Regions from separate parts of the Solibacillus sp. FSL K6-1126 genome, predicted to be linked through region 2. Evidence: riboswitches for the same ligand, from Rfam matches in the RefSeq annotation. Region 2 holds a riboswitch; each other region holds the start of a gene.
The links. A riboswitch is a leader RNA that binds a small molecule or an ion and turns the genes downstream of it on or off. The one in region 2 is predicted to bind lysine.
Positions count from the first base shown of each region.

Region 1 (4,291 bases), 2.6 Mb from region 2:
ATTGCACTTTTGTTACATCTTCATTATAAATGACTAAACGGTCAGCATACCGCGCTTTAAATTGCTCGTATGCGGCAGTCCCTTGCAAAATAATAATTTCCGGCTGAAACTCATCCATTACTTCTTTAAAAATGAGATTTCCCCGCTCAAAATTAGCGGTATCCTCTTTTTTCGCTACTTTCGCTTCATCGGCTGATTCCAGCTGATATGTATTCAGCGACGTATAAATGAGCGATTCGTGATGATTGTTTTCCAGCCAATTTTCAAACTGCAATGAACCTTTAAATTCACGGGGTGCCCCTTTAATTTCACTTAAATATAGATCCTGGAAAAGATCTCTGTTCACTAATGAATCTGCAAAAGTCTGCTCACTACGGTCTTCCACTTTAAATAGCGGCACCGCATGCGAGCTTACTAGGAAAATACGTGATTTGTACGGGTTCCCTTTTGTGAGAAACGGTCGATACATCACCTTTTTATCATCTTCCCCTGTTAACCAAGGATAGACTTTTTTATAGAAACCTTTTGAAATAGGCATGTTTTCACTTCCTTATTCTTCAGCGTTACTCATTTTTTTATTTCTTTTATAATACCACTGTTGCAGCAATCGTACTCGGGAAATTTAATCCTCAGTTATATACTGGTTGTCCTCAATCAGTCTAGCATAATACTCAATCACTCTCACTTAATCCTCACTTTCCCCTATATATTCCTCACTTGAAGACAAATAATCCTCAATACAACAAAAAACGCAATGAAAGCCTATAAGCTCACATTGCGTTTCAGAAATTAATTATTTATTTGATAAGTCGCAGTCCTGTAAAGGAACGATTTTCGTTTTATGTTTAAATTTGTAGCCAAACCATAAAGCGGCAAACAATGGTAAGCCGATATATGAAACGACGACACCGTACCAGTCAATTGTTCCACCCGTAAATGCCATATAGTTTTGACCTAGCACGACAATCATACATAGGGCAAACGCGAATAGCGGTCCGAATGGGAAGAATTTGGATACATACGGTAAATCCCTCAATGAATGTCCTTGTGCGACATATGCACGGCGGAAGCGATAATGACTGATGGCAATACCGAGCCAAGCGATGAACCCGGACATACCGGACGCATTCAACAGCCAAATGTAGACAACACCGTCACCGAAAAAGGATGCCAGGAATGCTAACGAACCGACTGCTAATGTAGCTAAAAGTGCATACATTGGAATACCACGCGATGTTACTTTCATGAAAAGTTTCGGTGCTTTTCCATCTACCGCTAACTGATAAAGCATACGACTAGCTGCATATAATCCTGAGTTCCCTGCAGATAACATAGCCGTTAAGATAATGGCATTCATAACAGATGCCGCAAACGCCACACCTAGGTTTTCAAATACTAATGTAAATGGACTTGTCGCAATATCTTCAGATAAAAGACGTGAATCCGTATACGGGATCAGTAATCCGATTGCACCGATTGCGAAAATGTAAAACAACAGAATACGCCAGAATACTGAACGAACTGCTTTTGGAATGTTTTTGCCTGGATCATCTGTTTCCCCTGCCGTTACCCCAAGCATTTCCGTACCTTGGAATGAGAAACCGGCTGCAAGGAAAATACCGAACAGTGCAAGGAAACCGCCATTAAACGGTGCATCATCTTTGAAGAAATTCGTAAAGCCGACCGGATCGTTCCCGCCTAAAATTCCGAAAATCATTAAGAAGCTGACAATGATGAAGACAATTACCGTTGCAACTTTAATCATCGCAAACCAGTATTCCGCTTCACCGAAAGCTTTTACAGACGCTAAGTTAAATGATAAAACAACTACGATAAATAAAATGGTCCATAACATTGAAGAACTGTCCGGGAACCAGTATTTCATAATTAACGAAACGGCCGCAATTTCTGCTGCAATTGTAATCGCCCAGTTGTACCAATAGTTCCAGCCAAGCGCAAAGCCTAAAGCCGGATCAACAAATTTTGTTGCATACGTACTAAACGAACCGGATGTTGGCATATAGGCAGCCATTTCCCCTAATGATGTCATTAGGAAATACACCATAACGCCGATCAGCGCATATGCGAGCAATGCCCCACCAGGACCCGCCTGTGCAATCGCACCACCTGATGCTAAGAATAAACCTGTACCGATCGTTCCGCCAAGCGAAATCATCGTTACATGGCGACTTTTTAAACTTTTTTTCAACCCGTTATTATTACCGAGCTGATCTATTTTAATCTCACTCATGAATATAAAACTCCCTTTTTGTTTTGTTGGTGAAGTGTAAAAGAAAAACCACCACAAGTTTTTGTGATGGTTATAGTTACACCTCATCAAACTTGAAAGATAGCTCAACACATGCTCACACATGTGACAGTTCTGTTCCTTATCGGAAACAGCCCCAGCATTATTTTCAAGAAGAAAAATAACACTTCGGCAACCATTCCTTTCATAAAGCTTCACCGATTCTTCCTAATCTCAGCTATACTAGTCTTAATGATTGCGACCTCTACCTCATAATTTACATGAGGTAATGTTTTATTTAATTTAATTGAATCAATGATTAAAAGTCTAACATAACATTTTTTTGATAGCAATGGCTTCACCTTTATTCTGTTTTTTATGAGTATTCACACTACTCTAACATATATCAACATACAAAAGGAGAATCGAAAATGGACACACAACAAGTAAATCAAAATAGCAAAAAAATACTATCCAACCGACCGCTCATCTATTTTATGGTAGCCGTATTTTTATTTGCGACCACATTACGTACACCGATTACATTGATCGGCCCGATTATTTCATTTATACGTGAAGGGCTTGGGATATCGAACTTTCTTGCAGGCTTTTTAACGACCATTCCTTTAATTGCCTTTGCGGTTGTATCACCATTTGCACCACGCATTGCCCGTAAGTTTGGGATTGAATGGACATTATTTTATTCCGTCATTTTACTTTGTGCAGGGATTTTACTGCGTTCGCTAGGGGCAACGTCTTTACTCGTTATAGGAACAATATTAATCGGGGTCGCAATTGCATTCGGGAATGTTCTTATCCCTAGCTATTTCAAATGGAAATTCCCATTACATATCGGATTATTAACAGGGATTTATTCCGTTTCAATGAACATTTCTTCCGGAATTGCTGCAGGCTTCAGTTATCCTATAGCGGCAAACGCAGGATGGCAAATCGCAGCAGGTATTACAATTATTTTAGGGATTCTTACATTACTAATCTGGCTGCCGATTTTGCGCCAGGAAAAAATTGCATTAAATATGCCGACATCGCAGACTAAGAAAACGCAAATGTGGAGGTCACCGCTTGCCTGGGCAGTCGCTGGAGCAATGGGATTCCAGTCGTTCATATTTTACTGCTCGTCTGCATGGTTGCCGGAAATCTTCATTAGCCAGGGCCTTGATGCTACAGCGGCCGGGTGGATGGTATCCGTTATGCAGTTTGCACAAATTCCGATGACATTTATTATTCCGATTCTTGCAGGGAAAATCGCTTCTCAACGTCCAATCGTCATTTTCTTTACGATTTGTTACTTAGTCGGTTTTACTGGTGTCTTAATGGAATGGACAAGTCTTGCTGTCGTATGGATGATTTTATTAGGCTTTGCAGGAGGGGCTTCGTTTGGTTTAGTACTGATGCTGTTTTCATTGCGCACAAAGACAGCCTATGATGCAGCTGAACTTTCCGGCTTCGCACAATCAATCGGTTATTTTGTTGCCGCAATCGGGCCAGTTTTGTTCGGCTTTGCACATGATTTGACGGACAGCTGGACAATCCCGATTGTGCTGTTCATTCTCATTTCTGTTCTATTGTTTTTGGCTTCCTTTATGAGCTCAGACAATCGTACAATATAACCAAACGTATGTACCCTTTTATGATATAATAACCGTAGTAAATAAAAGGAGTACAGAACTATTGCGTAAAAAGAGAAGACGGAATAAAAAACGCCTGCCAGTAATCCCGCTATTTTTCATCGCATCGGCTGGTACAGCTGGTTTTTATGTAACGAAAACATCTGAAGGCATCGGTATGGGAATTGTCGCTTATTTCGTTCTATATATCGCGTTTAAAATTTGGCTGAAATCGCTGAAGACGAGGAAATTGCGGAAGTCCGGCATTCGCGAAGTCGATAAAATGACCGGTGAAGATTTTGAGAGATTTTTAGGCGAATTATTTAAGCGCCGCGGATTTAAAGTGAGCTATACCGCTACGAGCGGTGACTACGGTGCCGACCTTATTTTAAAGGACGGAAAAGATATTATTGCA
Region 1 covers NZ_JBBOPD010000001.1:399,089-403,379, reverse strand. The annotation lists gene MHH44_RS01975 (RNA 2'-phosphotransferase) at 1-538, opposite strand, end outside; gene MHH44_RS01970 (amino acid permease) at 794-2,251, opposite strand; lysine riboswitch at 2,344-2,524, opposite strand; gene MHH44_RS01965 (CynX/NimT family MFS transporter) at 2,680-3,879, shown strand; gene MHH44_RS01960 (restriction endonuclease) at 3,941-4,291, shown strand, end outside.
Region 1: it holds a riboswitch for lysine, as region 2 does, so the genes downstream of both, MHH44_RS01970 (amino acid permease) here and MHH44_RS14675 (aspartate kinase) in region 2, are expected to answer to the same signal.

Region 2 (4,291 bases):
CTAAGAACGACCATAAACCGTTCGCTAAGTGGAATGCTGCTGAAACGATACCTAAGATGTAGAATACTAACATTAATGGATTGTCAACGATTTCAACCATCATATTAAATTCAACTTCAGCACCGAATGCTTTTTGGATACGTGTTTGGAAAATATGCCACGCAATGAAGATTACAAGGAAAATACCTGTGAAACGTTGCAATGCAAACATCCAGTTACGGAATGTGCTGAATCGTCCAGTATTGTAAGTTGCAGTAAATGCAATATACACTCCATAGAATCCGTGGAACATTAATGGAATATAGATAATGATCCATTCCATCGCTAACAACAACGAGTGTGGAAGTAATTCCATAACACCTGTTGCGTTATTGTAAGTTTCTTCACCGCCAACTGCAGTGAAGTTCAGAAATAAGTGGAACACCAAGAACAACCCGACAGGAACTACACCTAATAACGAGTGTAAGCGGCGCCATAAAAATTCACGATCTTTCGACAAAACTGTTACCCCCCTTAGTACTTGAAATACACATGCGCAACGTCTCAAATTTGTAAAAGTTGTGATGTTGACTGCGCATTTCATCATGGTACAATATTATGACATGTCCATTGTACTCTCAACAGATACTAGCGTCAAGGCAACGCGGGATATTTTATAATCATTTTAAAGACGGTTTTACGCTGTTTTGAGAACTGTTTTTTCTGCTTATAACTCATTTTTTCATGAAAGAATGAAAATTATAAGAAAATTTATGAAAGAGGTTTTTTATATGGAAGGGTACAAAATGAAAACGATTCCAACTTTTGGGTACGAAATCATTCGTGACCATCTTCTTCCTTCTATTTTAGGTAAGCATGAAGAAGATGTTTTATATTGGGCAGGTAAAGAAATTGCAAGAAAGTTCCCATTGTTTTCTATGGATGAACTGCCTTCATTTTTTATGGAAGCTGGATGGGGCCAGTTAGTTCTGGAAAAAGAAACGAAGGATGAACTTCATTACATACTTTTGACGACAGAAGAACTGCCACTCAATATTGTACAACGTTGCTTCCGTCTTGAAGCTGGCTTTTTAGCAGAACAAAAACAAAAGCAGCTTGGCTATTTGACGGAATGCTATGAAGAAAAAGATAATGACAAACATGTCGTAAAATTTACGTTAAAATGGGATTTAAAAGAGAAGATTTAGCCTTCACCTTATCATAATCAATAATTGCTGAAGCAGCAAATTTACTCAATAAAAAAGCTGGAAATAAGCCATTACAGCTCATTTCCAGCTATTACTTTAAGAAGCGGTTACTTCTTTCATCGCCAAATTGAACTCCTCATGCAACACATTCGCAGCACGAACCATCTCATCCTGTGGGATAACGACAGACACTTTAATTTCTGAAGTACTGACCATTTTTACAGGAATATGTTCGCGACCCAACCGTGCAAACATGCGTGCGGCCACCCCCGGATTGGATGCCATGGCAGAACCGATAATAGATACTTTCGCTAAACCTACTTCAAAATCCGCAAAACTAAAGCCAAGCGACAGTTTACTAGTTTCCAATACCCGTAAAGCTTCCGCAAACTCATCTTTCGAAATTGTAAAGGAAATGGTCGGCTTCACGCCATCAATGACTGCTTGCACAATAATATCCACATTGATATCATTTTCTGCTAAAACACTAAACACTTCTGCCAATGACGCGGTTTCATAAGAATCATAGCCTATCGTCAAACGAATTATATCCGATTCGTAGGCTACCCCGCGTACAAGTAAGTTTTTCTCCATGTCTACATCCCCTTTAATAAAAGTGCCTTCCACGTCTTGTACGAAAGAGCGTACAATGAGCGGTATATTATATTTCTTGGCAAGTTCAACCGCACGTGGGTGCAAAATTTTAGCTCCTAAATTTGCAAATTCCAACATCTCATCATAAGAAACTTCCGGAAGTTTCCTGGATTCTTTAACAATTTCTGGGTCTGCCGTGAAAATCCCTTCAACCGATGAAAAAATCTCGACACGCTCTGCTTCAAGAGCAACCGCCAATGCAACCGCTGAAGTTTCAGAACCCCCTTTGCCGAATGTTGAAATATTCTCTGTCCCCGTAACTCCTTGAAAACCAGCTACTACGACGATTTCTCCTAATGCTAAATATTCCTCAATCCGTTTACTATCTACATGATCAATCCGTGCATTGCCATGTTTTTGATTTGTTTGAATGCCTGTTTGCCAGCCAGCAAGCGACACCGCTTTACCACCATGCTCCTGAATTGCCATCGCCAGCATTGCACTTGTCATTTGTGTTGCAGATGCGACAAGCGCATCCATTTCCCGTTTCGACGGCTCATCGGTAATTTCGGCAGCATATTGTCGGAATTCTCGTCGTAAAGCGGGCATTGAAGAAACGACAACGACTAAGTTTATGCCACGTCCTTGCTCTTTTATCACTTTTTTAGCTACCTGTACTATTTTTTCCGGCGTAGTCAGTGCCGGACCACCAAACTTTACTACAACTGTCTCCATTTTTTCCCCTCCTTGAATAAAACCGAAAACAAAAAACGGCTTTCCATGTTCATGGAAAGCCGCCGTCAATACAAATAAATAGTTATAAGTTTTTCAGGATAGCCCTCCAGAACAAAAAGCTCTGACAGTTTTACATCTCTTAAATGCAAAACCAGCAAACTACGCGAACAATACGCACTTCACTTCGGCAGGACCCCCTTTCGATTGCTGTCAATGGAATTGTTCCTCCTCAAGCAATGTACTATTGAATACTGCACCTCTATCTTAGTAAATATTGAATTGTCTTAAATATTAGCATAACACTATTCTTTATTCAATGGTGCTTCATGAAAATGGCGATAAATAACTTCCGCCAATTTTGCCGGAACACCGGACTCCTGCAGTTGCAGCTCGCTTGCCTCGCGAATTTTTTTTACGGACCCAAAATGTTTCATAAGTTGCTGCTTTCGCTTCGGACCTACTCCTTCAATTCCATCAAGAACCGAAGTAATCGCATTTGTCTGATGCTGCTGACGTAAAAATGTGATCGCAAATCTGTGTACCTCATCTTGAATGCGCTGCAATAAATAAAAACCGTCACTCGTACGCTTTAACGGAACAACTTCCGGCGGCGTACCAAATAAAAGCTGGGACGTATTGTGCTTTTCGTCTTTTGCCAGCCCCGCTATTGGAATGACTAACCCCAGTTCGTCTTCAATTACTTCTCGTGCAACTTCCATTTGCCCTTTTCCTCCGTCTATGAGAATGAGATCAGGCAATGGCAGATTTTCCCGCAATACACGTGTATAGCGGCGTCGAATAACTTCCTGCATCGCACCATAGTCATCATGTTTAGCCGCTTCTCTTGTTTTATATTTCCGGTATTCCTTTTTCGCAGGCTTCCCGTCTATAAAAACAACCATTGCTGAAACCGGATCAGCTCCATGCATATGACTATTATCAAATGCTTCAATTCTTAACGGCAATGGAATTTGCATCGCTTCGGCAAGTGCTTCACAAGCCCCTACTGTCCGTTCCTCTTGACGTTCAATTAACTGGAACTTCTCGTGAATGGCGATTTCTGCATTTTTCATCGCTAGATCAACAAGCTCTTTTTTTGAACCGCGCTTCGGTGTCACTACTTTAACATCCAACAGCTTTTGTAAAATCGTTACGTCAATCGATTTCGGAACAAAGATTTCTTTTGGTAATAAATGATGCGGCTGTTCGTAAAAACGGCCGACAAATGTTAAAAATTCCTCTTCCGGCTCATTATAAATCGGGAAAATCGATACATCGCGCTCAATGAGTTTGCCTTGACGCACAAAAAATACCTGGACACACATCCAGCCTTTTTCTACTGCATAGCCAAATACATCTCGGTTGCTCAAATCATCTGTTACAATTTTTTGCTTTTCCATAATTTGATCGATATGGGCGATCAAATCACGGAATTCCTTCGCACGCTCAAACTCAAGATTTTCGGCAGCATCGATCATTTTTTGCTGAAGATCTTGCTGTATTTCTTCGACTCCTCCGTTTAAAAACTTTGAAATCTCATCGATCATTTCGTCATACACTTGTTTTTCAATGTCCTTTACACACGGTGCCAAACATTGCCCTAAATGATAGTACAAGCATACTTGATTAGGCAGATGTGTACATTTACGAAGTGGATACAAACGGTCCAGTAATTTTCGCGTTTCGTTTGCTGCATAGGCATTCGGATACGGTCCGAAATATTTTGCTTTATCCTTCTTCACTTTTCTTGTCGTAATAATACGCGGGTATCGTTC
Region 2 covers NZ_JBBOPD010000001.1:2,949,879-2,954,169, forward strand. The annotation lists gene MHH44_RS14665 (succinate dehydrogenase cytochrome b558 subunit) at 1-499, opposite strand, end outside; gene MHH44_RS14670 (YslB family protein) at 771-1,187, shown strand; gene MHH44_RS14675 (aspartate kinase) at 1,284-2,516, opposite strand; lysine riboswitch at 2,608-2,786, opposite strand; gene uvrC (excinuclease ABC subunit UvrC) at 2,819-4,291, opposite strand, start outside.

Region 3 (4,291 bases), 810 kb from region 2:
CTTTAATACTTCCCCTACCATTTCAGGGTCAAGCGCTGATGTCGGTTCATCAAACAGCATTACATCGGGATCCATCGCTAATGCACGGGCGATTGCGACACGTTGTTTCTGTCCACCGGATAAATGTTTCGGTTTCGCATTTTTATAGGCACTCATACCGACAAGCTCCAAATATTTCATCGCATTTTGTTCTGCTTCCTCTTTTGAACGCTTCAACACTTTCATTTGGCCAACAATACAGTTATTTAGTACATCCAAATTATTGAATAAATTGAACTGCTGAAATACCATCCCTAAATGTGTACGGTACTTTTCAATTTGATGACCGTCATTTAAAATATTTTCCCCGTTATAGATAATTTCTCCTGCTGTTGGTGTTTCGAGTAGATTAATGCAGCGTAACAGTGTTGATTTCCCAGAACCAGAAGAACCGATCAAAGTTACGACTTCTCCTTTGTTTACCTGGAAATTCACATCTTTCAATACTTCATGATCGCCGAATTTTTTATTTAAATGGTTAATATCTATTACAACTGTCACTTTATTCACCATCCTTTTCTAACTTGTTGCCGGTAATAAGCTCCACTTTATATGAAGAAGGTCCGTCCATCTTCTTCTCGAATAATAGTAAGAAACGAGTTACAGTAAATGTCATAATAAAGTACAAAATCGTTGCGATAAAGAACGCTTCGATATATTTATAGTTACTGCCTGCAATCGAGTTTGCCGTAAAGAATAGTTCCACAACCGAAATAACACTTAATACTGAAGAGTCTTTAATGTTCATTACGAACTGATTCCCTGTTGCAGGTAAAATATTTCGTGCGACTTGCGGCAGGACAATATGAATCATTGTTTGCAGGTGATTCATGCCAATCGCCTGTGCTGCCTCAAATTGCCCTTTATCAATCGAAACAATACCTCCACGTACATATTCAGCCATATATGCTCCCGTATTTAAACTAATAACAACAGAAGCTGCTAAAAAGCGGTCAATATCAATGCCTAAGTATACGAGGCCATAAAACACCACCATCGCTTGAACCATCATTGGCGTTCCCCTGAAAATTTCCACATAAGACGTTAATATGAAATTAAGTACTTTTAAAACTATTGATTTTACATTCTTTTTACGATGTGGAATCGTATGCATAATCCCGATAAAAAATCCAATCAGAGTTCCGCAAATTGTCCCGATAATTGCCAATAGAAGTGCAGTCCAAGCACCACGTACGAATAAATCCCAGTTGTTCGTAAACAAGTTCCATGATGATTCTAAAAATGCCATCGCCTTGTCCTCCATTTCTTTCTTTGTTTCTACTATTTATGTATGAAACCATAATTTTAATAGAAAAAGGTTGTCTTCCGTTTGCCGGCAAGACAACCTCATCAAAACTGTTAATGCGACACGATTATTGTGCTGCTGGTTGATTTGCAATTGCGTCTTCCATTAGTTGTTGACGCTCTTCTTCCGAAATTTCAGCTAAAACTTTGTTAATTTGTTCACGTAAATCTGATCCCTTTTTCAAACCTACTGCTACAGCTGTTGACGCTTCGTCTGCTTCGAAGTTTGGCTCAGGTACGATGTATTTAATATTATTCAGTGCCATTTCAGCAGAGATACCTTCTGGACGTTCTGAAACATATCCATCAATCGCACCTGACTGTAATTGCACTCGCATTGCACCAAAATCAGTTGCCGCTACTTGTTTTTGAACACCTTCGATTTGGTCGATTACATCATAATGTGTTGTAGATTGCTGACCTGTAATTTTTGCACCTGCAAAGTCAGGTAACGAAGTTGCATTTGCATATGGACCGTCTTCTTTTACAACAATGACATAGTCACTTGTGTAATAGTTCTCTGTGAAATCAATTACTTCCTTACGTTCAGGCATTGGTGACATACCTGCAATTACCAGATCAATGGCACCTGATTGTAATGATGGAATTAAGCCATCCCAGTCTGTTTTAACAATTTGTAATTCCATGTCCAGACCTTCTGCAATTTTTTTCGCAATTTCCACATCATAGCCTGCTGCAAATTCCTTTGAACTTGCAATTTGAACTCCACCATTTGCATCATCTTTTTGTGACCAGTTAAAAGGGGCATACGCTGCTTCCATACCAATTTTAATAACTTTCTTGTCTGAATCAGAACCGCTTGTAGTACCTTCATCGCTTGAACCACACGCTGCTAACAATAGCATTGTCATGGCAGTCAATAAAATTAATAGTCTTTTTTTCATAGAAAATCTCTCCTTTTTTGTTAAATTTCGGGGTTCACGTATACAAAAAACGACCTAAAAGAAGAACTTTAGGTCGTTTAAATTATAATTAGCCCGAATCCTCTACAGTTCCCATTTTGAGATAGCACAACTCAACCATCAGGGATATAGATGATTGAGACAGTTCTGCAATTGTTCACTGCAGACCCAGCATTGTAAAATTGAGCATTTACAACACTTCGGCGATATTTCCTTCTCTTATATTTCACAGCCAGCTCATGGCTCCATATAAAACTGTTAAGTATCGCGCCTCTACCTCACGAGAAAGTGAGGTTTTGATATGAAATTGATATGTTTATATTACATTATTGCGACATTTCCGTCAACAATCATTTTTCTGAAAGTTAGCTGTAAAAAAAAGCTAATGCGCAATATATAACATACTGCGCATTAGCATAGAAGATACTATTAAGAATTTAATAATAAATCTTCTGGGTTTTCGATCATTTCTTTAACTGTTTTTAAGAAGCCAACAGAATCTTTACCATCAATGATACGGTGGTCATAAGATAGTGCTACATACATCATTGGACGAATTTGAACTTCACCATTAACAGCTACTGGACGGTTTACGATTGAGTGCATACCTAAAATACCAGCTTGAGTACCGTTCATGATCGGTGTTGACATTAATGAACCGAATACACCACCGTTAGTGATTGTGAATGATCCGCCAGCCATGTCGTTTAAGCCTAATTTTTTGTCGCGTGCTTTACCAGCTAATTCCGCAATGTTTTTCTCGATTTCAGCAAAGTTTTTCGCATTTGCATCACGAACTACTGGTACTACTAAACCTTCTTCTGTTGATACAGCAATACCGATATCGAAGAAGTTGTTTAAGTGAATTTCATCACCGTTAATTTGTGCATTTACATATGGATATTTCTTTAATGCTGCTACTACAGCTTTTGTGAAGAATGACATGAAGCCTAATTTAATATCGTTAGCTTTCACGAACTCATCTTGTTTACGCTTACGTAATGCCATAATGTTCGTCATATCAATTTCGTTGAAAGTAGTTAACATTGCAGTTGATTGTTTAACTTCTAATAAACGTTTTGCAATTGTTTGACGACGACGGCTCATTTTTTCAACTGTTACACGGTCTGTATCAGCTGCTGGTGTAAAGATCATTGGACCATTGCCTGCTGCTGGAGCTGGAGCTGCTGCTGGAGCCGCTGGAGCTGTACCATGTGCTGCAACGTCTTGTACACGTACACGACCTTGTGGATCAACTGGTGAAATTGCTGCTAAGTCGATGCCTTTTTCACGAGCTAATTTACGTGCTGCTGGTGAAGCGATTACACGCTCACCTGAAGTTTCTTCAACTGCAACTGGTGCTGGTGCTGCTGCTTTAGGAGCTTCTTCTTTTGCTGGAGTTGCTGCTGGAGCTTCTTCTTTTGCAGCTGGTGCTGGTGCTGCGCCTTCGCCTGCTTCAACTACTGCGATTACTTGTCCAACTAACACAGTATCGCCTTCTTCAGCTAAAATTTGTTTTAAAACGCCTGCTTCTTCAGAGATAATTTCAGCATTAACTTTATCAGTTTCTAACTCAACGATGAATTCGCCTTTTTCTACGCGATCTCCAACTTTTTTCACCCATTGGGCAATTGTTCCTTCAGTAATTGATTCTGCTAATTCAGGGACTTTAATTTCAGCCACGTTCATATCCTCCTTTAATTACGCTACACATTCATTGTATAGCAAGCCACTTCTATTTTAAATAGAAGCAGCTCTTTTTAAACAAATCATTTATTACTTTTCAAGTGCTTCGTTCACTAATTTAGCTTGTGCTGCTTTATGTGAATCGCCATCGCCTTCAGAAGTAGAGCTCATTGCAGGACGTCCTACATAGCGTACTTTTTTGCCTTCAGCGATATCATATAATGTTTCAAGAACATATGTCCATGAACCTTGGTTTTTTGGTTCTTCTTGTACCCAAACGATTTCTTTAACATTCGGGAAGCGAGCGATAATATCTTTCACTTGTTGTGCAGGGAATG
Region 3 covers NZ_JBBOPD010000001.1:2,144,473-2,148,763, forward strand. The annotation lists gene MHH44_RS10495 (amino acid ABC transporter ATP-binding protein) at 1-540, opposite strand, end outside; gene MHH44_RS10500 (amino acid ABC transporter permease) at 542-1,288, opposite strand; gene MHH44_RS10505 (transporter substrate-binding domain-containing protein) at 1,413-2,249, opposite strand; lysine riboswitch at 2,364-2,551, opposite strand; gene odhB (2-oxoglutarate dehydrogenase complex dihydrolipoyllysine-residue succinyltransferase) at 2,697-3,950, opposite strand; gene MHH44_RS10515 (2-oxoglutarate dehydrogenase E1 component) at 4,044-4,291, opposite strand, start outside.
Region 3: it holds a riboswitch for lysine, as region 2 does, so the genes downstream of both, MHH44_RS10505 (transporter substrate-binding domain-containing protein) here and MHH44_RS14675 (aspartate kinase) in region 2, are expected to answer to the same signal.